DNA from 3 places in the Glaciecola petra genome. Region 3 is predicted to be linked to each of the others. Evidence: predicted binding sites of a transcription regulator. Region 3 holds the regulator's gene; each other region holds the start of a gene.

Region 1 (10,490 bases), on a different contig from region 3:
AATCGTATTCAAAGGTCTGACATAATTCAATAGCACTTTCACCGCTGTAAGCTAAATCTAAAGAAACTTTTGAATGAGTGAGCCAAGTATCTAAAAGGCGTAAGTTTAATTCCATGTCGTCCACCGCAAGTATGCGAATATCCGGAAGAATTGCTAACTTGCTACGTTCTTCACTTGGATGATCGGTAATTTGGCTTTTGTCGATATCATTTAATTTTCTAGTACTTAATGGCAAACGGATTAATTTGGGGAAGTTTCTTACTTTATTGATTTGTTGGCTTGTAGGTGATGGACCAGAAAATAACAACACTAGATTTTCTAATGACATAACACTTAATTTTTCTATTATGGTACTTCGCTCGTCAATCGACTGATATGGTATTGATACAAATACAAAGGCCTGTCCTACATTGAGTTTTTCAATTTCGGCAATACTGTCTACGCTAATTACTGAAAAACCAGCGGCCTCGAGGGTTTGTATGTTTGTTTCTTTTGAAGGTTGCCAATTATCGAATATATAGGCAGTTTGATCGGTAAATTTGGACGCCAGCGAAGCATGAGTGGTTGATGTATCAATTTTAAACGGAATTGACGCAATAAAAGTACTGCCTTTTGTAGGTGAACTCAGTACTTTTATTGTGCCACTCATCAAGCTTGTAAGCTCTTGGCAAATCACTAAACCTAAGCCAGTTCCCTGAAAAGAACGGTTTAATTCATCGTCTAATTGGTGGAAAGCAGTAAAGAGCTTTTTCATGTCTTCTTCAAGAATACCAATACCTGTGTCTTGTACGTGAAACTCGATGTTGCAATGGGTCTCCGTTACGTTTGATGTGCGAGCACGTAAGGTGATATGCCCATAATTAGTAAATTTTAGTGCGTTACTTAATAAATTACTCAATAGCTGCTTTATTTTAAATCCGTCACCTAATAAATATGGCGGCAGATCTTTTACGTCAAAAATAAATTCTAGTTGCTTCAAGTGGGCAGATTTGGACATTAACGCGGCAACGTCTTCTAGTAAATCTCTGGGAGAAAACGGTTTAATATTGAGTGTAAGCTTGCCTGCCTCCATTTTTGAAAAGTCTAAGATGTCGTTGACAACAGTCAGTAAATCAGTGGCAGACGCATTGATGATACGCACATGTTCATCATGCTCCGCTATATTTGGACGAGCCTCTAATTCTTTACTAAAACCAATAATAGCATTCAATGGCGTTCTAATTTCATGTGACATATTGGCTAAAAACTGGGATTTCACTTCACTCGCTTTAACCGCCTCTTTGCGAGCGATATCTAAATGTACATTTTGTTCTTCAACTAAGTAAAAATTATTTTCAGCATCGGTTTGTGCTTCTTTCACTTCTTGTTGCAAGTGAAACTGTTTATTCATGACAATACTGAGTAGGGAGGCAACTGATTGAGCTACTACCGTAAAATGAAAGATCATTGGGTGAAAATGATTGGTAGAAAAAATGCCAAAAACGAAAAATATACTAGTAATAGAGCCGAAAACGGCGATTATCCATCCCGCTAGCATGGGCCTTGCAGGGAAATAATCACATTTCAGTGCACGATAATAAGCCACAATATTTAATAAGATGGTGCCAAAGCCCAATAAGTAAGTCAGAACCGGCGCAATCCCATTAGGCAGCCACTTAGTTAAAAAAATAAGGAGAAAGAAAGACTGTAGGGCAATTAATCCTAATATGGCTTGCTTAAGTTGATTTGAAATTAGTTTTGGAGGCACTAAAAAGAGTGTGAAAAATGATGTCGTGATTGTGCCTAACAAAATGAGAGACTCGAGTTTTAAAAACAAAAAGAAATGAATGACCGCGGTTGGCATTAAGCTAAAATGGCCACTCCAAATAATTTGAAATAAGAAAATGACCACTAAATGGGCAAGATATACTGCACTAGTGGTTCGCCGACTATAAAATAAAAATGCACCAGCACAAAAAAATAATACTGTGATAGCGCCATAAAAAATCCCCCATGCGCTATGTTCGGCCATTTCGATAGAAGCATGTTTTTGTTGGGTTTGTAAGTACACTGGTGCCATTAGGCTCATGCTTACATTGCGAACATATATGTATATATCCGTAATTTTCTCTTGAGGAATATTTACTTGAAAATTAGGGGTGGCGTATGGACTTTGTTTATTACTGATGCCATCTGTCCCTTGATAGATAATTTCGCCTTCAGACAATAAATACAAGCGAACATCTTGTAATTGAGAGTTGCCAATGCGTATCATCCAATCGTTTATATCCGATTTATTTTCAATACGTGCATATAACCAGACGCCGTTGTTTACAAAACCATAATTTGGGTTTTCATATATATGATAGGGCATGAGACTTTTTGTTCGCTGGAATTCGTCAAAATTAAGTTGACGAGCTTCTTGGTGATAGACTCGAAATTGACTAGAAACAAGCACATCCTTGCTATTATTGTTTATCACAATAAGCCCATCATTTTGCTTGGCAAAACTATAGCTTTGTATAAAAAAACAACAAATAAACCCAAATATCTGAAATAAGCGAATATGTTTGCTCAAGGCTCTATTATGCTTTTGTTTAAAATGCGCTACCATGCATATAATATACCCTGAACTTAGCGCAAAAAACATTGTAAAAAAAATGGCTTTGCATGCTTAATCAAAATTAGAAGAAAATTTACCGAATAAAAGACGCTTCATATGCGCAGGTGAAATAAAAAATGAATAACGACACCATTATCAATAGCGACGGAATCGAACAAATGCCTATGGGGCGTTTTACCGAAGATGCCTATTTAAATTACTCTATGTACGTCATTATGGATAGGGCATTGCCCCACATAGGAGACGGCTTAAAACCTGTGCAGCGTCGTATCATTTATGCAATGTCTGATTTAGGGCTAAGTAACAACGCTAAATACAAGAAGTCAGCACGTACGGTTGGTGATGTGTTAGGTAAATTCCACCCGCATGGCGATTCTGCCTGTTATGAAGCCATGGTATTAATGGCGCAACCTTTCTCATATCGCTATCCCTTAGTAGATGGTCAAGGTAACTGGGGTGCCCCCGATGATCCCAAGTCTTTCGCAGCTATGCGATATACCGAAGCAAGATTATCAAAATTTAGTGAAGTATTACTAACAGAGTTAGGCCAAGGCACTGCCGATTGGCAGCCAAACTTTGACGGCGAACTAAATGAGCCAGTTGTATTACCAGCCCGGCTTCCGCATATTTTATTGAACGGAGTAACAGGCATTGCTGTCGGTATGGCAACGGATATTCCACCGCATAATGTACGCGAACTGGCCGATGCCTGTGCTTTACTGCTTGACAACAGTCGCGCTGAATTAACTGAGCTCTTAACCATCGTACAAGGGCCTGACTACCCAACTGATGCCGAAATTATTACGCCCAAGGCTGATATAAGTAAAATATATGAGACAGGTCGCGGCTCTATAAAAATGCGAGCTGTTTTTGCGCAAGACAACGGCGAAATTATCATTAGCGCGCTACCTCATCAGGCCTCGGGTGCAAAGATCATTGAGCAAATAGCTAACCAGATGCAGGCTAAAAAGCTGCCTATGGTAAGTGACTTGCGTGATGAGTCTGATCACGAGAACCCCACTCGATTAGTTATCACGCCGCGGTCTAACCGAGTTGATACAACACAATTAATGAATCACTTGTTTGCCACTACTGACTTAGAAAAGAGTTATCGTGTAAACATAAATATGATAGGCCTTGATGGCCGACCTCATGTAAAAGATTTAAAAACTATATTGAGTGAGTGGTTGGTATTTCGGAAAACAACGGTTACTCGTCGTATCCAATATAGATTAGACAAACTGCTGGCTCGTCTGCATATTTTGGAAGGTTTGCTTATTGCCTTTCTGAATATAGACGAAGTTATCGAGATCATACGTACTCACGATGAGCCTAAAAAAGAATTGATTAGTCGCTTTAGTTTGTCGGAAAAGCAGGCAGAAGCAATATTAGATTTGAAATTAAGGCATTTAGCCAAATTAGAAGAATTTAAGATTAAATCTGAGCAAGAAGAATTAGCTAAAGAGCGTGATTCCTTGCAGTTACTGTTGTCGTCTGACCGTCGTTTAAAAACACTAATCAAAAAAGAAATATTAGCCGACGCCGAAACATATGGTGATGATAGACGCAGTCCTATTGTCGCGCGTGAAGATGCTAAAGCATTGACAGAAAAAGAACTTATTCCTTCCGAGGCGGTAACCGTTGTTTTATCTGAAAAAGGATGGGCACGGTGTGCAAAAGGACACGATGTGGATGTTGAAGGGCTCAGCTATAAGGCGGGGGATAGTTATTTAGCCAGTGCTAAAGGTCGTAGCAATCAACTTGCTGTATTCTTGGATTCTGGCGGCCGCACATTTTCTTGTGATGCACATGGTCTGCCTTCTGCTAGGAGCCAAGGGGAACCTATAACAGGGCGCTTTAATATTGTAGGTGGAGAACGCGCTGAATACGTAATAATGGGACAGGACCAACAAAGTTATTTGGTAGGGTCTGATGCCGGTTATGGTTTTGTTTCAAGCTTTACTGACATGGTAACCAAAAACAAAGCGGGCAAAGCTTTTGTTTCTTTACCTACAGCGGCAAAAATACTGGAACCTCGGCCTATCAGTGGTGTAGACACCGATTGGTGTTTGAGTATCTCCAATCAAGGCCGCATGTTGCTTTTCCCATTGAAGGATTTACCTGTGTTAGGCAAGGGTAAAGGTAATAAATTAATGAACATCCCGTCAGCTAAAGCCAAAATTAGAGAAGAGTATTTGACTCAATTGGCAGTAGTGCCCGACGGCGCTAGTGTTAAAGTAATTTCAGGCAAACGCGGTATGACATTAACAGCCAATGATTTAAGTCATTATCAAGGTGAACGCGGCAGGCGAGGAAACAAATTACCTCGAGGCTTGCAGCGCGTTGATGATATCGAAATTATTTTACCGCAAGCCAAAAAGAACGAAGATACTGAAAAACCAGACCTTAGTTAAGGCTTTAGTGTTTATTTATTCTAACAATAAGCCTGGGCTTAAACTTCCAGGCAAAGTGACTTTATCAAGCTCTACGGAAGCCACAGGGTATGCACAGTAGTCAGCGGCATAATAAGCGCTTGCTCGGTGATTTCCACTGTCACCTATGCCACCAAACGGGGCTGCACTGCTGGCTCCTGTAATGGGCCGATTCCAATTCACAATCCCAGCTCTGATGCGGGGTAAAAAGTAGTCATAATCGGCTTTATCGTCGGCTAATAATCCAGCTGAAAGCCCAAAGCGCGTGGCGTTTGCTAATTCAATCGCGCGGTCTATATGCGTGTACCTTATCACCTTTAAAAGTGGTCCAAAATGCTCTTCATCGGGAAGTGAATCTACAATGTCGGTTACATCTATAATCCCCGGGGTGATTAAGCCAGTTTTAGCATCTAAGTGCTCCATGGTGACTAAACTTGTGCCACCTAATGACTGTAATTGGTCTTGTGCTGTCATCATCATGCTTGCAGCTCTAGACGATATCATGGCACCCATAAATGGTTGCTGTTCAGCGTCATAAACATCGGGCTTTAACAGCTTTGTGGCGTGAACAAGTTTATCGATGATTTTGTCACCTTCGTCGCCGACAGGAACAAATAATTTTCTTGCACACGTACAGCGTTGCCCTGAAGTAATGAAGGCAGATTGTATTATGTCGTGAACAGTAGCCAAGGTATCTTCGACTTTTGTCACAATCAATGAGTTATTGCCGCCCATTTCGAGTGCTAATATTTTACCTGGTTGCCCAGCAAACTGTTCGTGCAGAAGCTTACCTGTTGTTGAGCTACCGGTAAAAAACAGACCATCAATTTGATCGTGGGTAGCCAGAGCTTTTCCAGTTTCTACTTGACCTTGGACTAAATTTAGAACACCTTCGGGTAAGCCTGCCTTTTGCCACAACTGAACCGTATACTGAGCCACTAGCGGCGTCAAATCACTGGGTTTAAAAACCACAGTATTGCCAGCCAAAAGAGCTGGTACAATATGACCGTTGGGCAAATGCCCAGGAAAGTTATAAGGACCAAAGACTGCAACAACGCCATGCGGCCGATGACGAAGCATTGCCTTGCCAGCTGGCATTGGGTTTTCTACCGTGCCGGTTCGTTCCAAGTAAGCACGTTCAGAAATAGTAATTTTACCAATCATTGCGCCAACTTCAGTTGCAGTTTCCCAAGTTGGCTTACCTGTTTCTTGAGCAATAATAGCGGCAAATTCAGATTTATTCTCACCCAGAAGTTCCGCAAAGCGTTTTATAATATTAAGCCTTTCTTCAAAAGAGAGCATAGACCAAGAAAGAAAAGCTCCTCTTGCTGATAGTATTGCTTGTTCAACTTGCCCTGAACTTGCACAATTACCTTGCCATACTTGCACATTTTTTGCGGGATCGACAGATACCATCAATTCACCATTGCCCGATACCCATTGCCCATTGATAAAATGAGTGTTGTCAGTTAGCTGAGTTTGCAACATATGGATGACTCCCGTATTTTGATTTGTTTATTTGCCGAATTAATAGTGTTGAAGGCTATTGTGAGCGTATCTGATGGTCGCACCTTCTTTTACCAGCAATGCTTTTGCTAGTTTCTCAGAAATGGCAACCTTGTTATTATCAAGGATTTTTATTCGCCCAATACAAGCTCTGAAAGATGCCACTTCCGAATTGATAATAAAATGCTCATCACAATCGTCTAACTCAGTATTTGTACTGATTTCCACGCTTGCCTCATGACTTTGCCGCACTGTTGCAATGTTACTAACATCGGCTTCTACAGTCGGTCCTGCGTCGAAAATGTCAACATAACCTCGACACTTAAATCCTTCTTTTTCTAACATGCGCAAAGCAGGTAATGTTTTGTCATGAACCTGGCCAATACAATTCTGGGCTGCTTTTGAGAGTAAGTTGACATATATGGGGTATTTGGGCATTAATTCAGCGATAAAAACCTTGTTGCCAATACCAGTCAAATAGTCTGCTGTTGGAAAATCAACTGAGAAAAAATGGTCTTCAAGCCACTCCCAAAATGGTGATTTTCCGCGTTCATCTGATACACCGCGCATTTCAGCAATGACTATGTCAGCGAAACGTTGCTGATGCTGCGCCATGAATAAAAATCGACATTTTGACAGAAGTCTGCCGGCTAAACCCTTGCGCGCTTTTTCTTGCAGAAACAGAGTGCAGATTTCGCTAACCCCAGAATAATCATTGCAAAAAGTGAGAATGTCTACTGTATTGTGGACATTTAACTCGCGAGATGCATGAACGACTTTTCCCACATGGTAATGATAAAAAGCATCTTGCAAACCTACTGTTGCTTCAATCCCTGATGTGCCTACTACTTCGCCAGTTTGGGTGTCTTCCATGACCAACAAATAACTTTGTTCACCAGCACGTTGAGGATTAGAATTAAATGCTTTGATAGACTCCGCAATTTTGTTTTTCAATAATTCTTCGTTTACCGGAAGCGATGTAAACCCAATCCCCGAATCTTGGGCAATCTGATACAAAGCTGGATAATCATTTGTTTCAATAGGGCGAATAATTAGCATAAGGCGCGCTATTTCGAGTCTGAAGGCGTTGAAACTAGTTTCGCGATGCCTTTTTCGAATCTAGCTAGGCCCTCTATAATGTCTTCTTCGGGTATAACCAAACTAGGCGCAAAACGCACTACATTCATACCTGCAACTAAACACATTAATCCTTCGTTATTGGCAGCAACCATAAAATCTCGAGCACGACCTTTATATTTTTCGTTTAATGCACAACCTAATAACATTCCTTTGCCTCTGATTTCGGTAAACACCTCATATTTATTATTTATTCGTGCAAGGTGTTCACGAAAAAGCGCTTCTTTCAGCAATACTCCATCTAGCACTTCTTGTTGATTGATGACATCAAAAGCAGCTTCGGCTACCGCGCATGCAAGAGGGTTTCCGCCATAAGTGCTGCCATGGGTGCCCGGTTTTAGACTTTCTGCGATTTTGGCTGTGGTTAACATTGCACCAATTGGAAAACCTCCGCCGAGAGATTTGGCGCTAGTTAAAATGTCGGGTGTAACGTCTAAATTCATGTATTCGAATAATTTACCCGTGCGCCCCATGCCAGATTGTACTTCGTCAAAAATCAGGAGAGCATTGTGTTTGTCGCAGAGCGCGCGCACGCCTTTTACAAATTCAGGTTCAGGTACAATAATGCCTCCTTCCCCTTGCATCGGCTCCATCATAACGGCACATGTTTTGTTCGACATCATGTCTTCGAGCATTGCTAAATTGCCGTATTCACCGTGTATTATGCCGCCTGGCTTGGGTCCAAACCCATCTGAATAGGCAGGTTGTCCGCCCACTGTTACCGTGAAAAACGTTCGTCCGTGAAAGCCTTGTTTAAATGCAATAATTTCATCTTTGCCTTCATCATGATGGTCGAGCATAAATCTTCGTGCTAATTTAAGGGCGGCTTCGTTGGCTTCTGCCCCCGAGTTTGCAAAATATACTTTGTCTGCAAAAGTTGCATCAACAAGTTTGGCCGCTAAACGCAAAGCAGGTTCGTTGGTGAATACATTGCTAAGATGCCAAAGCTTATTTCCTTGTTCCAGCAATGCGCTGGTTAATGCTGGGTGGCAATGCCCTAACACGTTAACTGCGATGCCACCAGCAAAATCAATATACTCAACATTTTCTTGATCCCATACGCGTGAGCCTTGTCCTCTTACGGGAACCATAGCTGCTGGATTATAATTTGGCACCATTACATCGTTAAACGTTTCGCGATTGACTTGCATCTTAAACCTCGTATATCGGGAGCTATATATATTATATAGCTTTAAAAAAACTCATAAAAACCACTGTCATTGAAGCGGTGATTTGTCATGTTTTTATGCAGTATCCAAGTTGCTCTGAACCACACATTTGCCACTGAGTATGCCAGAAAAAAAAACATAAGTCGTCAAGATAATTGCGCTACAAGCCTTGTTTTTACTGCGGATTGATGTAATTACGAAAAAAGTGAATAAATATTTTTAGGCATAATACAACACAATATAACGCCAAATAGTAAGGGTAAAAGTAAGTTCAGGATGATATGATTTTTATATCGTTCAATATGCCTGCATAAGTATGCATTAAAATATATTGGGAATTTAGTGACCGACGTTAAGTAATTTAAGATGAATTTACATCATCCGGTAACTTTCCACTAATATTTAGCTCTATGCCTGTTAAATTGACCTTGGACACAATCGCTACGTCGTTTGAACCAATGCCAAAGTTACGTAAAAAAATCATTGACTCTTCTTTGCCAATGAGTTTGTCTTTACTTAGCATTTTATATTGCATAAACCCTTGAGCATTAAACAGTAACTTTGTTAAAGGATGCACATCGATTTTGTCAACATGGGCAATCGTCATTTCGCGAATTTTACTATAATCTTGTAATCCAGCAGCAATGGTCAACCATTTGCAATTGAGACCAGATATTACGTCACCAGTAATTCGACTCGCATGTTTTTTCCACAAAGAAATTAAATATTTGTGTGAGGGTTCGAGGGCGGAAAGTGCTTTTGCCTGATTAGGATTATTGCTTTTTCGTGCCTTGATAATTTGTTGAGTAAGCATGCGGTCAAAAGTACGTAAATAAAGATTGGCAATAATTGAGCGACCAATATTCGAAAATAAGCCAATACAATAGCCAAAATGTGGCCGCAAACCGTTTTTCTCGGCTAATGCCTGACCTATATTGCCGCAACCGATGGTGTACATCCAAAGGTTTCTAGGTAAGTCCGGGGTGAATTCAGACTTCGCTGGATTAGTATGTTTTGCTACTAAAACAGGTATTAAAATACGCAGGCTTTCAATTCCGATAAAACTTAAAGAGGCTCTTATGGTTTTTAATATAACGGGACGTCCTGCTGAATCTACTCGACGATATTTTGGTTGTTTAACAAACATCATGATCGACTCACTTAACCAAGGGATGTTTTCTAAACAGGCGACTATACGACTAATCGAACAGGAATCAGTATATAAAATATCGAGTAGACGTCCTAAGTTACTATCAAACTTAAGGATTTTATTCATGATGATGTCGATATTACGAAACTCTAATTCGAGTTCAGGAAGCAGGGCTTGATGAAATTTAGATTCAATTTGTAACAAAAACGCATTCTTGGCTGAAGCTTGTATCTCTCTTTTCTTATTAGCAATTTCTTCTACCATAAGCAATTCGCGACGCGCTTCAAATTGCTCCGAATCTTCAATTATTTTTTGACGTTCTGTTTTGCGCCCAGCATCGATTATCGCCTCATCTAACGATAATAAGAGTTTCTCAAACCGTTCATTGTACAATGATGTTAGTTGAGACACTTGTGGATCTTCTTGAACCTTCAATCTATTTATCCTTGCAACAAAAAATTCTTTAACACTTTATGCCCGTGTTCGGTCAACAA
Region 2 (10,490 bases), on a different contig from region 3:
TCTAAATAATCGAGTATGCCTTCTGCTGCTCTACGTCCCTCATCAATAGCGGTAACAACTAAATCAGAACCTCTGACCATGTCGCCACCTGAAAATATTTTAGGGTTACTTGTTTGGAAGGGGTAATGACCTGCTGAGGGGGCTCTTACACGACCTTTCTCGTCTAACATAATACCAAATTCCCCAAACCAAGGAGCAGGACTGGGTTGAAATCCAAAGGCAATAATGACGGCGTCGGCTGGCATTACGTGCTCAGAGCCTGCAATTTCAACAGGCCTCCTGCGACCTTGTGCGTCAGGCTCTCCCATTTCGGTGCGCACCATTCTCACACCAATGGTCTCGCCTTTCTCATTTACCGCTATATCGATAGGCTGAATGTTAAACTCAAAATTGACACCTTCTTCTCGCGCGTTAACAACTTCTCGTCGCGAACCAGGCATGCTTTCTTCGTCGCGTCGGTAAGCACAAGTTACAGACTCTGCACCTTGTCTTATTGACGTACGAACGCAGTCCATGGTGGTATCGCCACCACCAAGCACCACCACTTTTTTGCCCTTCATATCGATGTAGTCGTCAGGTGATTTTTCTAGTCCCATTACGCGATTAGCCGTTGCAATCAAAAATGGTAATGCTTCAAATACACCTGGAGCATCTTCATGAGCAAAACCACCTTGCATTGCTTTGTATGTGCCCATACCCAAAAAGACACACTCGTAATCATCTAATAAGGTTTGAAAAGTAATATCTTTGCCAACTTCAGTATTCAGCCTAAACTCAATGCCCATATCCGTAAATATTTCTCGGCGCAAGGTAATCACGTCTTTTTCAAGTTTAAATGAGGGAATCCCGAAGGTTAGTAAGCCGCCAATTTCCTCATATTTATCAAATACTACTGGCTTAACACCGTTGCGAATGAGTACATCTGCACATGCTAAACCGGCTGGACCAGCACCTACAATAGCCACTTTCTTGTCTGTCCATTGGACTTCAGACATGTCAGGACGCCAACCCATTTTAAATGCAGTATCGGTAATATATTTTTCGATACTACCTATTGTTACCGCTCCAAAATCATCATTGAGTGTGCAAGCTCCTTCACATAATCTATCTTGTGGGCATACCCTGCCACATACCTCGGGCAGACTATTAGTTTTATGAGAAAGTTCAGCTGCCTCTACTATTTTTCCTTCGTTCGCTAAATCTAGCCATTGTGGAATAAAATTGTGCACGGGGCACTTCCATTCACAATAAGGATTCCCGCAGTCTAAGCATCTATCGGCTTGCCCCGCTGCTTGTGAAGAAGTCATGGGTTGGTATATTTCACCAAACTCTTCTTTACGCATAATGATGGGCTTTTTAGGCGGGTCAATACGTTCGACGTCAACAAATTGATATACATTTTTCGCCATACTTCAAAATCTCCTTTGTTCGGTCAAGGTTATTGTGCTTGAACGCGCAATTCGGCGCTCGAACGACTAATATGACCCAACAAGCTTTTCACATCACTGGTTTTGGGCTTTACTAATAAGAAGCGTTTTATCTCATCTGCAAAATTGGTTAGCAAATTAAGTGAATGACGGCTTCCTGTATTTTCATAATGAGAGTTTATCAAACCGCGTAAATGCTCCGAGAGGATTACTTTGTCTTCAATGTTTAAGACTTCTACGAGCTCGTGGTTTATGCGATGTTTCATATCATCAAATTCGTCATACAAATAAGCAAACCCACCTGTCATACCGGCGCCAAAGTTAACACCAACACTTCCAAGAATAGCCACTATGCCGCCAGTCATGTATTCGCATGCATTATCACCTGCGCCTTCGATGACTGCAATGGCGCCTGAATTTCTTACCGCAAATCGTTCACCCGCGCGCCCAGCGGCGTATAGTTTTCCACCGGTGGCACCATAAAGACAGGTATTGCCCATAATCGCACTGCCATGAGTATCGTATTTAGCGCTTAAAGGAGGATGGATTACTAATTTACCACCTGTCATACCTTTACCCACATAATCGTTGGCGTCACCTTCAAGTGTCATTTCAAGACCACCGGCATTCCATACGCCAAAGCTCTGTCCAACAGTACCACTTAAGGTTATTTTAATCGGCGTATCGTTCATGCCATGATTGCCATGACGCTGTGCAATGTAGCCTGAAAGTGTAGCCCCTACAGAGCGGTCTGTGTTTCTGACTTTATAAATTAAGGACTTAGATTTACGTGCCATAACAGCACCTTCGCAATCGGTAACAATGCGTTGGTTCAACTCACCTTTGTCGATTGGTGCGTTGGTGGTTTCTGAACAAAACAGTGCGGTATGAGTCCCTGCTGCTGGTTTCTCCAGTAAAGGCGATAAATCCAATTTATTTTGCTTTGCTGTTTGTCCATCTAATAATTCAAGTAATTCGGTTCTACCGACCAAGTCTTTGAATTGGGAAACACCAATACTTGCCATAATTTCTCGTACTTCTTGGGCGACAAACTTAAAGTAGTTCATGACCATCTCGGGCAAGCCTATAAAATAGTTTTCACGCAATTTATTGTCTTGGGTTGCTACGCCTGTCGCACAGTTATTCAAGTGACAAATACGTAAATATTTACAGCCCAATGCAACCATGGGTCCTGTTCCAAACCCAAAACTTTCAGCGCCTAACATTGCCGCTTTAACAACATCAAGCCCTGTTTTTAAGCCGCCATCCGTTTGCACTCGCACTTTGTGGCGAAGGCCATTTTCAACTAGGGCTTGTTGTGTTTCAGCTAAACCCAATTCAAATGGACTCCCTGCATATTTAACTGAGGTTAATGGGCTTGCACCTGTGCCGCCGTCATAACCTGAAATTGTAATAAGGTCGGCATAAGCTTTAGCAACACCAGTGGCAATTGTGCCTACTCCAGGCTCCGATACTAGTTTTACTGATATCAAAGCTGAAGGGTTGACTTGTTTTAAATCAAAAATTAATTGTGCTAAATCTTCGATTGAATAGATATCATGGTGCGGCGGCGGTGATATTAATGTTACGCCAGGTACTGAAAAGCGCAGTTGAGCGATGTATTTGTTTACTTTATCACCGGGCAATTGTCCACCTTCGCCTGGTTTTGCACCCTGGGCAACCTTAATTTGGATGACACTAGCATTTACCAAATAATGAGGTGTTACTCCGAATCTTCCTGACGCAACTTGCTTGATTTTGGAGTTTTTCTCAGTGTTAAATCGAGCAGGATCTTCACCACCTTCGCCAGAATTTGATTGTCCGCCCAGACGGTTCATCGCAATTGCGAGTGCTTCATGTGCTTCAGGACTAAGTGCGCCAATAGACATTGCCGCTGTATCAAAACGAGGGAATAATTGTTCGGCAGATTCTACTAAATCTATGTCTATTGCCTGGCCTGTTTTGATTGTCATCAGATCGCGTAAGTGACTTGGATTACGATTGTTGACCAAATTAGAAAAAACTTTGTAGTCAGTATATTCTCCACTTACTACCGCTTTTTGCAGCGAACTAACCACATCAGGGTTATATGCATGGTATTCGCCACCATGTACATATTTCAATAAGCCACCATGACTAATCGGTTTGCGAGCTAACCAAGCTATTCTGTCTGCATTAATTAAGTCTTGTTCAAAATCTACAAAACTTGCTCCTTGTATGCGGCTATGTACTCCAGAGAAGCAGGTATCCATGACTTCTTGGTTAATACCAACAGCCTCAAAGAGTTTTGAGCTTCGGTAACTGGCGATAGTGCTTATGCCCATTTTCGACATTATTTTAAATAAGCCTTTATTAATGCCTTTGCGGTAATTTTTGATGGCATCCAAAGGAGAAATGTCGAGGTCGTCTTTATCGACCATTTGCTCTACTGTTTCGTAGGCTAAAAATGGATAAATTGCAGTAGCGCCTAATCCAATGAGGACCGCAAAATGATGAGGATCACGCGCAGATGCCGTTTCGACAACAATATTGGCATCACAACGTAATTGTTGCTCTACAAGGCGCTTTTGCACTGCACCCACTGCCATAGCGGCTGGAATAGGTAATTTACCTTTTTGGATATCGCGATCTGATAAAATCAAAAAAGCAGCGTTGCGGTTTTTGACAGCGTCAACACACTCGTCACAAACGCGGTTCAAAGCATGTTGTAAGCCTTCGCTGGCAGCAAAATTCAGTTCGATTTTTTCGTTGTGATAGTGTTCATTATTAAATTCGCACAACTGTTTTAAATCGGTATACATCAATACAGGCGATTCGAATAACACCCTATGTGCATAACCACTTGTTTCGTTAAAGACATTTTGTTCCCGTCCAATACAAGTAGCCAATGACATCACATGATTTTCACGCAGTGAATCTATAGGAGGGTTAGTCACTTGTGCAAATTGTTGTCTAAAATAGTCATACATAGTTCGTACTTTAGATGACATAACTGCCATTGGCGTATCATCACCCATGGAGCCGACTGCCTCTTGACCATCTTTAGCCAAGACTTTGATGACCTGCTGCATTTCTTCATAGCTATAGTTAAAGAGCTTATGATAAGTATCCATCTTTTTGTCATCAAATACGCGTACACCAATTTCAACAGCGTCACATTCTTCAATCGGCTTCAGCCTTTCGATATGCTCCTCTAGCCATTTAGAGTAAGGGTGACGGCATTTCAGTTCATCATCTATTTCTGTAGAGCGCCATATTTTTCCAGTGTGAGTGTCGACCGCAAGCATTTCGCCCGGCCCAACTCGTCCTTTCTCCAGCACATCTTCGTCTGCATAATCCCAAATACCAATTTCAGACGCGAGTGTAATAAAGCCATTTTTAGTCATTACGTAACGAGCTGGACGCAAACCATTACGATCCAAGTTACACGCCACATGGCGGCCGTTTGTCATCACAATGCCAGCAGGGCCATCCCAAGGTTCCATATGCATCGAGTTAAACTCGTAAAATGCGCGTAACTCTGGGTCCATGGTGTCATTATTTTGATAAGCGGGCGGCACTAGCAAACGCATAGCTCTGTAAATATCCATACCACCGGCTAAGAACAGTTCTAACATATTATCCAAGGAACTAGAATCAGACCCTTGCAGATTGACATAAGGTGCGGCTTGTTTAAGGTCGGGTATAAGAGGGGTGGCAAATTTACTTGTACGTGCTATTGCCCATTCTCTATTTCCTTTGATTGTATTTATTTCACCATTATGGGCTAAAAATCTAAAAGGTTGTGCCAGTGGCCATTTAGGCAGAGTATTGGTAGAAAAACGTTGGTGAAAAACACAAATAGACGAAGTTAAGTCTGGGTTTGCTAAATCCAAATAGAATTTAGGCAAATCACGTGGCATAACTAGCCCTTTATATATCGTCACAAAGTTAGATAAACAAGCAACATAAAAGTCTTCGTCAGCTTCTAATTCTTTTTCAACTCGACGCCTCGCCATATACAATCGGCGTTCTAAGTCAGGTGCAGACCAACCACTTGGGCAATTAACAAACACTTGTTCTATTTGTGGCACGCCTGTTTTAGCAAGGTCGCCCAAAACACTGTGGTCTACCGGCACAACGCGCCAACCCAAAACTGATAGCATCTCTTGTTCTAATGATTGTGCGAGTGCTTCACGTGATTGTTGAGCTTTAATCGGATCTTGCGATAAAAACACCATACCAACAGCATAGTTGGTGCTTAAACTCCAACCATTTTCGTTCGCTACTTTTTTAAAGAAGTCGTCGGGTTTTTGTAATAACAGACCGCAACCATCACCGGTTTTGCCATCGGAAGCGACACCGCCTCGGTGCTGCATTCTATCAAGGCCTTCAATGGCAGTGCTGACCAACTGATGGCTGGATTGCCCCTCGGTGTGCGCTATTAGGCCAAAGCCACAATTGTCTTTTGAATCAGATGAATGGTAAAGACCCATGCATTACTCCTTCTCTACGTAGTTGCCGTCACGCAGGTATTTATCGCCCAGATAACCTTAGGCATTGTTGTGCAAAATATGCGTTAATGTATTTGGTGGCTAATAAGTAAAAACACTGTTTAATGGTTAGCCCCTCATTTTATTATTATTATGTCGTTAGCTGACTGTCGATACTCGGTCTAATGCCTTTTTACATATCGAATGTTTATTCATTTCACTAAGCGGGGTACTGAAGGTACATATTTATGGGTCAGAAATCAATTATCAGTTTGGCGAATATTGCCATTCATTAAATCAATGGCATATAACTTATTGTTTATTAATAATTTATTTTTTTCGCGTTTACACTGTTATTCAGAGTAATTTTTTAGCCGAGCGTTAAGCATCTGTAAAATTTAGTTGTTTTCGCAACCAATATTGCAAATTTGATGCAATGTATTGGCATAAATAAGCATTTTTTTGATTTAAAAGTGTCCTTCAAAGAATAAGTCTCTTTTGAGGAAGCTAAAATCCTGATAGCATGCGCTGTTCTTACAAAACCATCATACGTCAGTTATTTATCCAATGTTTTAACGGGAGCATACTTTGATAAAAACACCACCTGAATCTTGGGCCATAAAATTTGCAAAATTTGTGGATAAAATTGGTCCAATTAAAGTTAGTGTTCTTTTTGTATTGTTTACTTTATTTGTTACAACTGCAGGCTCTTTTGGTGTGCGCATTGCGTTAGGACGTGAATTTGAATCGGAAGACTTTATCAGTTCGATTGTACTAGTGTTAATAACGGCTCCTTGGGTCCTTTATTTCTTTAGTGAATTAATTAAGCAATTAGAGCATTCGCGCACTAATTTAGGTGAAGCTGTTGAGCAACTCGAAAGACTCCGGCGTCACGATGTTATTCTTAACCGCGAGCTACAAAATAATATTCGGCAATTAAATTACGAAATTGAGCAACGCAAAAATGCCCAACTCGAACGGGAGTCAATGTTTGCCAAGTTAGAACAAGAAATCAAAGAAAAATCTGAACAAGAAATACAAGCTAGACGTTTGTCAACTCTGACAAGGTCTATCATCGATGCGTCTCCCGATTTGATTTATTACCGCAACGAAGAAGGGCGGTTTGCAGGTTGCAACACAGTGGCAGAAGATCTTGTTGGGCGATCTGAAGAAGAACTGCTAGGCCTAACGCCTCACGAAGTATATGAAGAGGATCTGGCCAGTCAGGTAGCAGCCTCTGATCATGAAGTATTGGAAACAAATGCGCCTATTACAGAAGAGTTATGGTTGAAATTTGCTGATGGTAGAAGACGCTATTTTGAGATGCGAAAAGTGCCATTTTTCGATAAAGACGGACATCGTCTGGGGTTATTGGCGTTTGGTCGAGATATGACCGAACGTAAACAGTCACAGCTTGCAGTTGAACAAGCGAGTAAAGACAAGACTAAATTTATTGCTACGATATCTCACGAATTACGAACTCCTCTAAACGGCATAGTAGGGTTGTCGCGAATGCTCCGTGATACGAACCTAAATAAAGAACAACATGAATGGATCAGCACCATATATGCAAGTGCCATTACCTTAGGTAATATTTTTAACGATATCATTGATTTGGATAAACTTGATCGTGAAAAAGTAGAAATTCAAATAAAAACTGTTACCACGATGAGTTTTATCAATGAAATATCGAGCATTATTAAGCTACTAGCGTCTGATAAAGGTTTAACATTTAATTACAAAGTGATCGAACCGGTACCGGTAACTTTTGAGGCTGACGGCACTCGTTTGCGACAAGTCCTATGGAATATGTTGTTTAACGCAGTAAAATTTACACCTAAAGGTTCTGTGTCGTTGACAATGAGTTCTGTTATTCATAGTGAAAGCCAAGCCGAAATTACATTTACCATCCAAGACACTGGAATAGGCATTGAAAGTGCTCAATTAGACAAGATTTTTGCTATGTATTATCAAGTACAAAGAGAAGATTTTCAGGCCGCAACCGGCACAGGTATTGGCTTAGCGATTTGTAAGCAAATGGTGGATAAGATGGGCGGTGAAATCAACGTAAACAGTGTTTTGAATGAAGGCACTTGTTTTGAGATTAAGCTTCCCGTTACTGTGACTAACAAAAGTCCCGATGTGGAAGAGTTAAGAGTAACCGGCCTTAATGTATTATTAGTAGAAGATATTGAATTGAATGTAATGGTAGCAAAAGCCTTACTTGAAAAATTAGGTCAGCATGTATCGGTAGCAATGACCGGTCAAGAAGCCATAGATATGGTAAAAGAAACCACTTACGACTTAATACTACTCGATATTCAATTACCCGACATGTCGGGATTTGATGTGGCAAAAACCCTATTAGAAGCTGACTTAGTATTAAGTACCCCCATTGTTGCACTAACCGCTAATGTGATTAAAAAGCATGACGAATATATTCGCAATGGAATGGACGATGTTATTGCAAAGCCTGTTAAGAAAAGCCGCATGATACGCGTATTTAACGAACTGTTCGCCAATGATATTTTGGTTGATGAAAGCATTGAAAATGAGCCACAAGCGATGAGCCCTGTAGTAATTGGTAAAGTGGAAAAAGATGTTTTGGATGCTGACCTATTGACCATGCTTGTTGAAACTATTGGTGAAGGTATGATTGCGGCTAGCCTACAGGTCTTTGAACAAAAAATACCCGAATATATGGAACTATTAAATGTCGCTTTAGCCGCCGACGACAAAGATGAAGTATGTTCTCAGGCACACAAAATTAAAGGAGCTGCAGGGTCGGTTGGCTTATCGCGAGTGCAGTCGACGGCGAATTCTATTCAACAAGGTGATCACCCCGCGTGGTGGGAAAATGTGCATGAGTGGGTTGAACAACTTAACCAAGCAATAGATCAAGACGTACTTGCCTTACACGAGTGGATTAATCAGAATAAAATTGAAGATTAAATTAGAAATAGGGTGGCGGTGCCTAAAAAGGCAAAAATACCGACGACATCGGTAATAGTGGTTAGGATAACGCTACCCGCTAGCGCAGGATCTATCTTCATTCTTTTCATAATAATTGGCAGAGTTGCTCCTGCTAACCCCGCTGCAATCATATTCATCATCATGGCAAATGCAATGACCGCTCCCAGCATATAATCCTGTTTCCAAATAGCAATAACAGAAGCTATAAGTGCTGCCCAAATGAGTCCATTAAAAAAGCCGATGGCTAACTCTTTTCTTACTAACCAAATAGAGTTTGTAGTGGAAACGTGACCCAAAGCCATGCCTCTTATGACTAGTGTTAAGGTTTGGTTGCCGGCGACGCCACCCATACTAGGCACGATTGTATTGAGTATTGCTAAAACAGCTAATTGACTTAGCGTTGCCTCAAACATATCACTTACCGCGGCAGCCAAAAGGGCGGTTATCAAATTTACCCCTAACCAAACAGAACGGCGTTTAGTCGATTGACCTACTGGCGCAAACGTATCTTCTTCGTCATCTAAACCAGCCATGCTCATCATTGAGTGTTCTGCGTCTTCGCGGATGATGTCTACAACATCATCTATGGTGATTCGGCCTTGCAAAATACCCTCATTGTTTACAACTGGTGCTGATAACCAATCGTAGCGTTCAAACATGCTAGCAACTTCGCTTTCTTGCATGTCTACTTTTATAGAAATAGGTTCATCATCCATAATTTCTTCAACACTCACATCGGGGCTTGAGGTGAGTAGTCGAGCTAAAGAAACGGTTCCGATTAATAAGTCTTGGCGATTGACTACATATAAGGTATCGGTGTTTTCCGGTAACTCCGACTTTAAACGAAGATATCGAATGACAACATCAACCGACACCTCGTGCCTAAGAGTAATCGTGTCGGTATTCATAATGAAACCAGCAGTTTCTTCGCCGTACGACAAGGCTTTTTCAGCACGCAAACGGTCTTGAGTGTCCATAGACTTAAGAATACTGTTGAGTACATCTTCGGGTAGGGTACTGAGAGTCTCTGCTAAGTCATCAGTATCCATGTCTTCAAGGGCATCGACCACACTTGAAGGCATCATTTTGCCAATAATGCCGTTTCTTACGTCTTCACTGAGCTCTTCTAGCACATCAGAATGAAAATCTGCATCTAGCATTTGCCATAAATCATCACGTGTTTTAGTGACTGAAGATTCAAGCAACAATGCAACATCGCCAGCAGGAATATCGTGCAGGAGCTTGCGCACTCGCACGAATGCACCAGCGTTTAGATACCTGTTGATAGATAACAAGCGTGTTTGTGTATCTGAATTGTCGATAATTTCTGACATTGGATTAAACCCAACAGTAACCATAAACATGGAAATTTGGCTAAATAGTATAACACTAAGTCGTCAATAATTCAGTGAATTCTTGTTAATTCAGTGGCTTATTCACCTTCGTCGAATTTATTGGCGATTAGATTTTCGATTTCAGACATTGCGTTTTCAGCATCCACCCCACTGCATTCAACCGTTACTTGTTTACCTTTTCCACTGCCCAGCATCAATAAAGCAATCACACTATTTGCCGGTGCTGCTTGGTCATCTTGCGAAATAATAATGTCACTTTGATA
Region 3 (10,490 bases):
AGCTTTTATGAAGAAGGTAATTACGCCTCTAACTTGTTTTACTTAAATGGAACATACTGGTTTGATTGGGACGATAAATGGCAATATTATCTCGGTGCAGGCTTAGGCTGGGTGCAAGAAATCGACATTGATCTTGAAACAAAAGGTATCGAACTATCATATTCGGGTAGCGGTGAAACAGCGATTCAAGGGTTTATAGGGGTCGCTTATCGATTAAATAAACAGCTAAGTTTTGATCTGGAATACAGATACAGCAAAGTTGCCAGCGCTGAGCTAGATGGAGAACAAAACGGTGGCATGATAAATGAACTAGGCTATGATCCTTCCACTATTCAACTTGGGTTAACATGGCGTTTTTAAAAGCTCATAGACTTGAATAGTTTAAAACATAGTGTCAGTTTTCGGCAATATTTTCCAATTTATGAAAACTGAGTTAGACGAGCCCTTACGGCGTCTAATTAATAGTTACTCTACAATAAACCAATTACCATTACTATGAGCAAGATAAACGACCTTATTGTCTACAAACCTTACTTCAAACCCTAGTAGAGCTTCAGAACGATTGCTTGTTTGCCAAATAGTTTTGCCATTTCTTTTGTCCATTTCTGCTGTAAAGAACTTGCTGGCGCTTGCGGCGTCCAGTGAGTTCGTGTTAACAATATAATTCCTACAATCAAGCGCCCATGGTAAACAGTTACCTTTATCTAACACCCTATTTGTTAGTCCTTTGTTCCTTACCGTTTCAGCTTTATTCAATAAACTTCGTTCTTCGATGGTGAACGACTTTATATCCATGAACAAAAGAGTCTCGTCAATACCGTCAACTTGGTACCTTACCAATTCTGCTTGTGGATCCTTGTCTACTTGAGTAAAACCAAAAAAGTCTCTTTGAGTGAATTCAGAAAAAAATGAAGTGATTTGATCATTAGTTATTGCACTAACTGTACCATCTTCTTTTAATTCAAGAAATTTTCCATCTCTTGAATTATCTACCGAGACTATTGGGATATACCATGCTCCATCGCGATAATATTTTAATAAATCTTCATTGTTAATAACATACTCGGATTTTTCAGAAGTGAATAAAATCTCTCCGCTACTCCTGTCAATAATAGTGAGGAATGGGTCCCGTATTGAGCCAATTATCAATAAAAACTTCTCTGTAATTGGTATAACTTCATCAATGCTGTGATTTTCAATTGATATCGGGCCTGATTCCCATTGCAGGACATTCTCAAATGTTAATTTATGTAGCGAAGTAGAACCATCAGTTTCATTGAAATTATAGTTATATTTAACAACCTGATTTCCTTCGGCTATGAGTAATGCAGTACTTTCGCTTGTTGGAGCAACAAACGTTTTTTTACTGTCCTTTAGCTGTACTAACGTTTTTTGCCCGAGAGAAAGACTGTTATCTGCTCCCCAATAATATGAACTACTCAAAGGAACTGAAATAGAATTTGACGTAGCAATTTGTTCAAACTCATCGTTTATAAGGGAATATGCTTTTTCAACACTATTTCCCGAAAATCCAAAATCGCGTCCATTAATAATAAGAGACTGTGGTTCAGAAAATATAATTTCTTTTTTTGAATCACCAAAAATATCCATGAACGCATACCCGTACTCGTTATTTTTGAAGTCATTATTAACTAGGTAAAAGTTTGGTTTTTGGTCGTGTACATTATCAACTATAACTGCGTTGTAGGTGGTTTCAAAGCTGATTAGATTATTTTTTGCAATTCTAATTAATACTTCTGATGATAAGTCATCATCTAAGTTAACGGGGGTTGCGGAAAGAACCCGTATTTCTTCATCATCTGATGCGAAAAATGAAGAGTTAGGGATATAAGTTTTGTTACCCGTTTTAACATTGTAAAGGTATATGTCGCTCTCAGTGTCTGGTTCAGAAAAAATGTTAATGACCAGCATATAGCAAGATACTTTGCCTGTATCGTCGTTGAGTGAATAGATCCTCGAGGAATCTTCTATTTGAATTTGCTCAGTTGTCACTTTTTTGTCTGCAAAATTAGCGACAAAATGGAACTGACCTGAACTAATGTATGTTTCGTTAAGGCCATCATCATCAATGTCACAAAGTTGCCCGCTAATATTTGTATTTCTTGGGAGAATATCTGCCCACTCTTCTATTTCTCCTTTGTAAAGGTAATCGCCAGAGATAGGGTTAATCACAGTTTTAAGAGGGTTAATTCTTCTATTATAAACAAATATATCGTCGATACCGTCATTAGAGATGTCAAAAAAATCTAGATCAACATCAGATACAAAATCGTCACTTTGAATTTCGATTTCACCAAGCGTTTCAATAGAAAGAGTATTCCCATTACTCACGACAATGTCATAGACGTCTTCATTCTCGGTTGACATTAAGAACCAAAAATCACTAATACCATCACCGTCGTAATCATGAGATTTTACAAATATATTGCTATGTCTGAGCAGGCTTTTGGGTAACTTTGAAACCTTTTCGATTATCATGCCGTTGTCTATACTAAAAGCTGACGATAATATATCTTTCACAAACAAATCTTCATAATTACCTAAGGTTACATTAGAGTTGGGCTTTACGAGTATTGGAGTAGATGTCGGCATTTCTGTTGGTTGCATTATTATTGATGACTCTACTATTGTCGACGCATCTTGATTAGAAACTTGAATGCCAAAGTAGACATTTAAATCTTGACCGAAATTGGGTAAGAGACCGTCCCAAATAATAGCTCCATTGCTGTCGACTCTGATGTTCGATGGACCATACTCAATAATATATTCGAACGGACCATCTAGCTCGACATTCGATGTTTTTACTTCTGCGGTAATTGCTTCGCCGTATTTATAGTTAGCTTTTACTAATTCTATCTCCGCTATTGGTGGTTTTTGCTTGACTCTAAAATCAATTACTTGCTGGTCTGATAAACCAGAACCATCGGAGACAGTAAAAACAATCTGATAATTACCGGGTTTGTCGCTTGTGAAAGTAATAACTGAAGCAGAATTATCACTAATATTTGTAACGGCGCCGTTAACAGTGTTCACTATGTCCCACGAGTAATTAAGAAATTCAAAGTTAGCATCACGTGAGGCGCTAGCATCTATGGACAAAGTATCACCGTATTCAATTGCTTCTCCTACGGATACAATTGCAATTGGTGCCACTTGCTCCGGAGGCGGGTCAAAATCTAGACTTAACGGGATCGTGAGAGTATCTGATATGCCCTCTATAGAAATAGTCATAGTTTCTTGAAGAATTGCTTCAACAGAGAGCGTTTTGTCGCCTATGAAAGATAAGTTTATTCGACGCTTGTTGGATTCCAAATTTTCATAAGATGTTGTGACAATGGACAGTTTTCCCGAGTTAGCAAAGTACACATCGCCATTGTATTCAATGCGTCTAAAAACTTCGTCAATAGGGTCGCCTACTGCAAAATTTTCGAAATAGATTTGCTCTTCATCATTACCATCTATTGCAAGTTGAAATACTGCTCGTTCGTTTAAATATTTTTTATAGTGCCCTGCAAAAAAAAGAGTTTCTGAAGCTTCTCTAACTTCAATGTCTAAGTTTGTGGTAAAGATACTTAAAGGGTCAGATTCAGGTCCTGACGCAAAAATTCTAATTACTCCATGAACTATTACGCCATCAATTGAGCAATTATTATAAGTAACGGTTGCTCTACTTCTGCCAGTATCAGTTTCGGTATTTGTGGAGCCTGATTGGCAGGTAGGTTCTTCGCTCAGGTTAAAGGTTTCTGCATTAGCTTCATATAATTTTAACTGGTTGAACCATTGGTCGTACGAAAGTGACTGCAAAAGATCAAAAATTGAAGTGAGGTCTAGTATCAACGGGGAGGCATTCGCTTTTGTGATTTCAAAAGTACTTCTACTTCCGGTGTATTGTGGAACTAAAGGCTCCCATACATTAATGGATGGTGGAAGTTGAATTGGGTTATCTGCGCTCCGTGTTGGGGCTGAATCGCCACCGCCACCACATGCAACCAAAGTCAGACAATAGACTATTGATAATAGTGCATTCTTCAACCTAATCATCCCTGTGCGCCAAAATCATTTTTGCTCTTCAAACTGAAGCGCATAAATTATACTAAAGTAGAAATAGGGTATAATTAAATTAAAGGAGAAGCAATTAGAAAATCTTGTAGTAAATATAATTGCTCGGATTGGAAATCAACCAAAAAAATGAGTATAAGGAGAATAAAGGCGAAAATTCCTCCATGTTATTGCACTAAAGGGCTTAATTGACCAATTCCATCACTCGAATAACTTTAGTGACTCCATCGACATTGCGAACAAGGTCTACAGCGGCAGATGCTTCTGCCTTTGTCAGCCTACCCATTATGAACACTTCACTGTCTTCGACAATTAAGTCTAGTTTTAATAATGGAACTCTTTTGTTGGTTGACATAAGTGCCCTGATTTTTGTTCCTAACCAAATATCATTTACCGTCGATGTTGTCGCGATAGGTTGGCCTAGTCTAATTTGATTATGCACTTTTAGCACATGTTGAACTGATTCTGCTGCCTGTGCTGCTGAATCGATTAAAGATTGAGTACTAGATTGGCCCGTTAACAATACTTGGCCGTTATATACGTTTACGCTAATATCTGCGAGTTCTTCAATGTCGGCAATTTTATTGATAGCAGTGCTGACTCTAGCGCTCGTGGTTTTATCGTCGATTTGCGTACCTAGGGTGCGTCGGTCACTAGTTGTTACCGCTGCTGTACCGGCTGCGCCGACGGCTACCGCAGACACACAAGCAGTCAACTGCGACAAAACAATGAATAGACAAAACGTGAATATTATTTTATTTGCTGACATATTTCGCTAGTCTCCATGGGATATAGGGAATAATGCATTGTCGATACTTTCGCATAAATTATGAATAACTAGCAAATGTACTTCTTGAATGCGGGCTGTACGAGATGAAGGCACCCTAATTTCTACATCATTTTCGCCTAAAAAGCCTGCCATTTCTCCACCATCCTTTCCGGTAAGAGCTACAATAGTCATGTCTCTGGTGAGAGCTGCTTGCATTGCATTGATGACATTAGCGGAATTACCACTGGTAGAAATAGCCAGTAAAATATCGCCTGCTTGCCCTAAGGCTTTGACCTGCTTTGAAAATACCTCATCATAAGAAAAATCATTGGCAATGGAAGTGATAGTCGAACTATCGGTGGTGAGTGCCATTGCCGGCAAAGATGGTCGATTACGTTCGTATCTATTTAATAATTCTGAAGAAAAATGTTGCGCATCCCCCGCTGAACCACCGTTACCACAGGACAATATTTTATTGCCTCTGATGAGTGCTTCAATCATCATTTTTGCGCCTTTTTCAATTGATTCAGGCAATGCTTCTGCAGCCGCAATTTTGGTTTGAATGCTCTCAGTGAAGTTCTTTTTAATATTTTCTAGCATACTTTAAATTCTCTGCCTGGTGCTTGTGGCTTGTTAAACATTTTTTAGCCAAGTTAATTTTTTATCGTCTATGGCAATTACGTCTATGCGTAAGCTTGTATGGTGTAAGTTTAAATTATGTTGCTGTAAATAGCACATTATTGCTCGATTCATTTTACTGCGTTTGCTTGGCGTAAAGTATTCTGCGGCTACGCCATGTTCAGCATTCGACCTATATTTGACCTCTACAAACACCCATTGGTTCTGTTGTTTAAAAATTAAGTCAATCTCACCCACTTTTACACGGAAGTTTTGTTCTATAAATTCCAAGCCTTCTGCTAGTAAAAAAGCTTTGGCGCGCTTTTCTGCATCATCGCCTAATGTTTTTGATGTGTTCAAACATAGACTATTCACTAGCTGAAATCATTAATCCAGACAGTGAACGTTGCAGTGTTTGTCCTTTTTTAATCGATATCGTTCCGGTTAACCCTTTTACTTGTATGTGATTAAACGCGTTTAATTGCACAATATTATTGGCTATATTGAGGGCATCGAAACCAAAAGCAAACAGTCTTAAGAAACTGGTTGATGGCTGATTCAAATGTTCATCAATTTGCTTGGAAAGAGTAGTCTCGCGGCCATCCGGAAGTACCCACGGCATATCAATAAAAACTAAATTCCTGAGGTCACGTTGACTGTTTTTGCTTTGCTTATGGTCATAACTGTACGAAGTCGCAAATACCAATACTTTCTCATCACTAAATAAACTAATGCTAGATTCTATGATTGGATTGATAAGCTCTACTTCGTCAGGTCGCGCAAAAACAACAAATGCATCCACATCTCGGCGATTCCGCGTAACACTAAAAACTGGATCTTCCGAAAGGTTATTTATTTGCTCGATACGTCTTTGGCTTTGCAGAACGTCGAGCGCAGCGGTGATGCCAATTCGCATATTTTTGTTATCGGTGTAGCTAATTTGTTGTACATTTTGTGCACCGGGTTTTTGGTTTTGTTGCCACGAAGTAATAAACGCTTCTGACATTCTATTTGCCATGCTCGATTGATCACTAACGATAATCGGATTTTGGATATTGCGGTCACGCATTAATTGAGATAACTGCTGAGCTTCTTGTTCAGGAGAAAGGGCGAAATATGCAACAAGTGGATTATTGGTCTCGTTTTGATCGCTCTGATTGAGGAATATTTGTTTTTTATCGATAAGTTCAAATTGTCTAACTTGCCTAATGTGTGACTGTAATAAGGGGCCTATAATAGTATCAAATTTAGCGAGGCTCTGTGCATTAATCGCTTCATCTATAAGGGGATCAGAGCCTGTATCGACAATTTCAATTTCAGTATGATTTGCTACGTTTAATAATTTATTTTTTTCTAAATAGGCAGTGACAACGCCTTGTAATATTGCGTTTCCTTGTCCAGACAGTCGGCCTGATAAAGGCAGTAATATGGCGATTTTTTGCTTTAGACCGCTTTGTACTTCTAGATATTGAGTTATTTGTTTTGGAGTATACGTGGCAATCGGAAGGGTACTTTGTGTTTGTAGCCATGCTCGAATATTGTTCTGTCTAAGCGTGTCGTCCAAACTTGGGTCTTGGCTTAATTGAATTAAATCTAAAAAACCATTTAATACGTCATAATTTGCAGACAATTTTTGTTGAATTTGACTGGAAGAAAGTGAATACCAATTCCATAAAAGTGCGATCGTTTCAGGGCTTTGCATAACGGTATTGTTAGCAGATAAGTTTAGTATTGTCTCAAGGGCTTGCTCGTACTCACCTCTCAGGCCATGCACTTTAGCTTGTGCTAGCACTAAACGTGTATTAAGACTATCGCTTGTCATATTGCCAACTTGTTCTTTGGCAATAACCGCGTTTTCTAGCCAATTCGCCACTTCTGCTAATTGCAAATCGTTCAGGGTGCCTAGCGATTCAGGTTTTTCCATTGCCACTAATACGCATTCCGTTTTTATAACTTGTGTTGTAACAATATTTAAGGGATCTACCAAGCTTGCTTCAATATTAGCGGCAATAATATTGGCCGCTATGCAGTTTTCAGTGCTACGCAATTCCTCTGCTAAAGAAAGTAATTCTGTATTGCGCGCGTAAACATCATCTGAATTGACGAAATCTTGTTCGATGTTAAGAAGTCTATCTGACAAGGTATCAACAGCTTCGATAATTATCGTAGGTTTTTCTATTGAGGGTTTTTCAGTCTGAATGATGGGCGATTGAGGTGTTGCGCAGGCAAATAAAAAGCTACCAACAAAGGCTAATAAAGCAAATTTGATACAAGGCATATTTGATGGTAGCACTCTCGCTACTAAGTGCGTTGTTGTATGTTCTTGTCGATTGATCAAATCTGCACTCTCCAATTGAAATAATCCAGAAGCTCTAGTCTACTTACCTTTATTAAAATATCTAGCGTATTTCCTGCAAACTGGTCTTTAGTTTGTGTAAACTACACACAAGTATTATAAAAAAGACAAAGTTTAGTGAGTGGTATTTTATACATAGTTCCCACACCTATTGGAAATTTAGCAGATATCAGTGCAAGAGCCATTGATATACTGACGCATGTGGACTTAATTGCGGCAGAAGACACTCGTCATTCTAGTTTACTGCTTCAACATTATTCGATAAAGACATCCACCATAAGTTTACATGAGCACAATGAGGCTCAGCGCACGCAAACACTGGTTGAAAAACTAAAGCAAGGCCTTTCTATTGCATTAATATCAGATGCTGGCACGCCTCTCATTAGTGATCCCGGCTATACTTTAGTCAATACTTGTCGGCAGAAAGGGCTAAATGTTATTGCCTTACCTGGGCCCTGCGCCCTAGTTACAGCACTGTCAGCCTCAGGTCTACCAACTGATAAATTCACATTTCAGGGTTTTTTACCTGTCAAGCAAAAGGCTAAGCTTGAGGCTTTGCAAGAGTGTATAAGTTTAGCAATGACTTGCATATTTTATGAATCACCACGTAGAGTCAAAAGCACCGTAGAAATGTGCATAGAGCAACTGCCTAATAATCATAAAATGGTACTAGCGAAAGAGTTGAGCAAACGATTTGAAACCTTTATTTCTGGACAAGCAAGCGATATTCTCGATTGGCTTGAGGCTGACTTAAGTCATCAGAAAGGTGAATTTGTTTTAATGATTTATTGCCCTAAAAAACATAACGATGATATTCCTATTGCTGCTAAAGACTTACTTAAACAACTATTAGTCGACATGCCACCCAAGCGGGCTGCCGCAGTAGTAAGTGAGCACTATAGTATTAATAAAAAGCAATTGTACGAGTATGGTGTAAGCTTAAAATAACCCGCAAATTGCTTTTTCACACACTATCGAATAAGTCTTGTACGCGCTGTCGTAAGTCATCGATTTTAGTGATGTCGGCTGGTGCAATAAATATCGTATCATCACCCGCTATTGTGCCCAACACACCATCTGTGTGACTTAATGAGTCGAGCAGTCTGGCAATCAATTGAGCCGCACCAGGACTGGTTCGAATAATCACCATAACTTTGTTGTGTACAATATCGAGTACTAATTGTTTAACCGGGCTTTTTGCGGTGGGCATTCCAAGCTCTGGAGGCAAACAATATACCATGTCGCCGCGCGCATCCCTAGTGCGAACTGCGCCAAATTTGCTGAGCATTCTTGATACTTTGGATTGACTAATATTGTCAAATCCTAGGCTTTTCAATGCACTTACGATTTCTCCCTGCGAACCATAACTCTCAGTATTCAGAATTTCTCGGAAGGCTTTTATTAATTTATCTTGTTTGTTTGTCGTCATTATTTTAATAATTTATTTATTATTCAATTCCTTGCCAGTTTATATTCTGGTACAAGCGCGCTAGAAAGACAATTTTTATCCTTAAATTTTTGTTATCAGACTACAGGATGATTGAGATTTTCGCATAAATCCGCTAATCTTCGCGCTCATTTATCAATCTGTTTCAGGAGAAAACCCTATGAAAGTAGCCGTATTAGGCGCCGCAGGTGGAATTGGCCAAGCTTTGTCGCTATTGCTAAAAACGCAATTGCCAGCAGGTTCTGAGTTATCTTTGTACGACGTAGCACCAGTAGTGCCTGGAGTTGCAGTAGATTTAAGTCATATTCCAACTGATGTGAAAGTTGCGGGTTTTGGTAAAGATGACTTGGCCGCAGCACTTACTGGTTGTGACGTAGTTTTGATTCCTGCTGGTGTGCCAAGAAAACCAGGTATGGATCGTTCGGATTTATTTAACATTAATGCAGGTATCGTTAAAAATTTGATCGATGCGTGTGCTGATAATTGCCCAGAAGCTTGTATAGGTGTGATTACTAACCCGGTTAACACAACTGTTGCGATAGCTGCCGAAGCGCTAAAAGCTAAAGGTGTGTATAACAAAAACAAATTATTTGGCGTGACTACTCTTGATGTCATTCGCTCAGAGACTTTTGTGGCTGAGTTAAAAGGTAAAAGCACGGCAGATGTGCATGTGCCAGTTATTGGTGGCCACTCGGGTACCACAATTTTACCACTGTTATCACAGGTTGAAGGTGTAAGTTTTTCTGATGATGAAATTGCGAGCCTTACCAAGCGCATTCAAAATGCAGGTACTGAAGTCGTTGAAGCGAAGGCTGGTGGAGGCTCTGCAACACTTAGCATGGGACAAGCAGCAGCGCGTTTCTGTTTGTCTCTCGTGAAAGCCTTATCGGGTGAAGAAGTGGTCGAATATACTTATGTGCAAGTTGATGGTTCTGAAGACGCAGCGTTTTTTGCTCATCCAGTGCGTTTAGGCAAAAATGGCGTTGAAGAAATACTCACTTATGGTGAATTAAGTGCATTTGAAGAAAATGCCAAAAACGAAATGTTAGATGGTTTACGCGGTGATATTCAGCTTGGTGTTGAGTTTGTCAATAAGTAGCCCCTTTCAGTTTTACTGTTACGTTTAAAAAAACACCCCTCAAGGGGTGTTTTTTTTTTTGCAAATTTTTACCTATTGCTTGGCCTAATTTTTACCAGAAGCCATTGACTATTTTGCACTC

What was found. The regulator ArgR, encoded in region 3, controls arginine synthesis, uptake and breakdown. The targets are predictions, from matches to a motif close to ANTGAATANNTATTCANT.
Region 1: a site for ArgR is predicted at 9,051-9,068, ahead of RM552_RS11940 (aspartate aminotransferase family protein). Genes of this name have one in related genera too.
Region 2: a site for ArgR is predicted at 6,099-6,116, ahead of gltB (glutamate synthase large subunit). Genes of this name have one in related genera too.

The regions. Positions count from the first base shown of each region.
Region 1 covers NZ_JAVRHX010000003.1:249,399-259,888, reverse strand. Annotated here, with positions in the region: gene RM552_RS11960 (hybrid sensor histidine kinase/response regulator) at 1-2,593, opposite strand, end outside; gene parC (DNA topoisomerase IV subunit A) at 2,719-5,016, shown strand; gene astD (succinylglutamate-semialdehyde dehydrogenase) at 5,032-6,522, opposite strand; gene astA (arginine N-succinyltransferase) at 6,562-7,599, opposite strand; gene RM552_RS11940 (aspartate aminotransferase family protein) at 7,608-8,828, opposite strand; gene RM552_RS11935 (HDOD domain-containing protein) at 9,208-10,431, opposite strand; gene RM552_RS11930 (anthranilate synthase component II) at 10,437-10,490, opposite strand, start outside.
Region 2 covers NZ_JAVRHX010000004.1:282,179-292,668, reverse strand. Annotated here, with positions in the region: gene RM552_RS14200 (FAD-dependent oxidoreductase) at 1-1,409, opposite strand, end outside; gene gltB (glutamate synthase large subunit) at 1,439-5,902, opposite strand; gene arcB (aerobic respiration two-component sensor histidine kinase ArcB) at 6,488-8,851, shown strand; gene mgtE (magnesium transporter) at 8,848-10,206, opposite strand; gene RM552_RS14180 (HPr family phosphocarrier protein) at 10,305-10,490, opposite strand, start outside.
Region 3 covers NZ_JAVRHX010000008.1:56,080-66,569, reverse strand. Annotated here, with positions in the region: gene RM552_RS17085 (outer membrane protein) at 1-360, shown strand, start outside; gene RM552_RS17080 (PKD domain-containing protein) at 466-4,062, opposite strand; gene RM552_RS17075 (BON domain-containing protein) at 4,265-4,849, opposite strand; gene RM552_RS17070 (phosphoheptose isomerase) at 4,856-5,449, opposite strand; gene RM552_RS17065 (YraN family protein) at 5,483-5,827, opposite strand; gene RM552_RS17060 (penicillin-binding protein activator) at 5,835-7,805, opposite strand; gene rsmI (16S rRNA (cytidine(1402)-2'-O)-methyltransferase) at 7,941-8,771, shown strand; gene argR (transcriptional regulator ArgR) at 8,788-9,252, opposite strand; gene mdh (malate dehydrogenase) at 9,431-10,369, shown strand.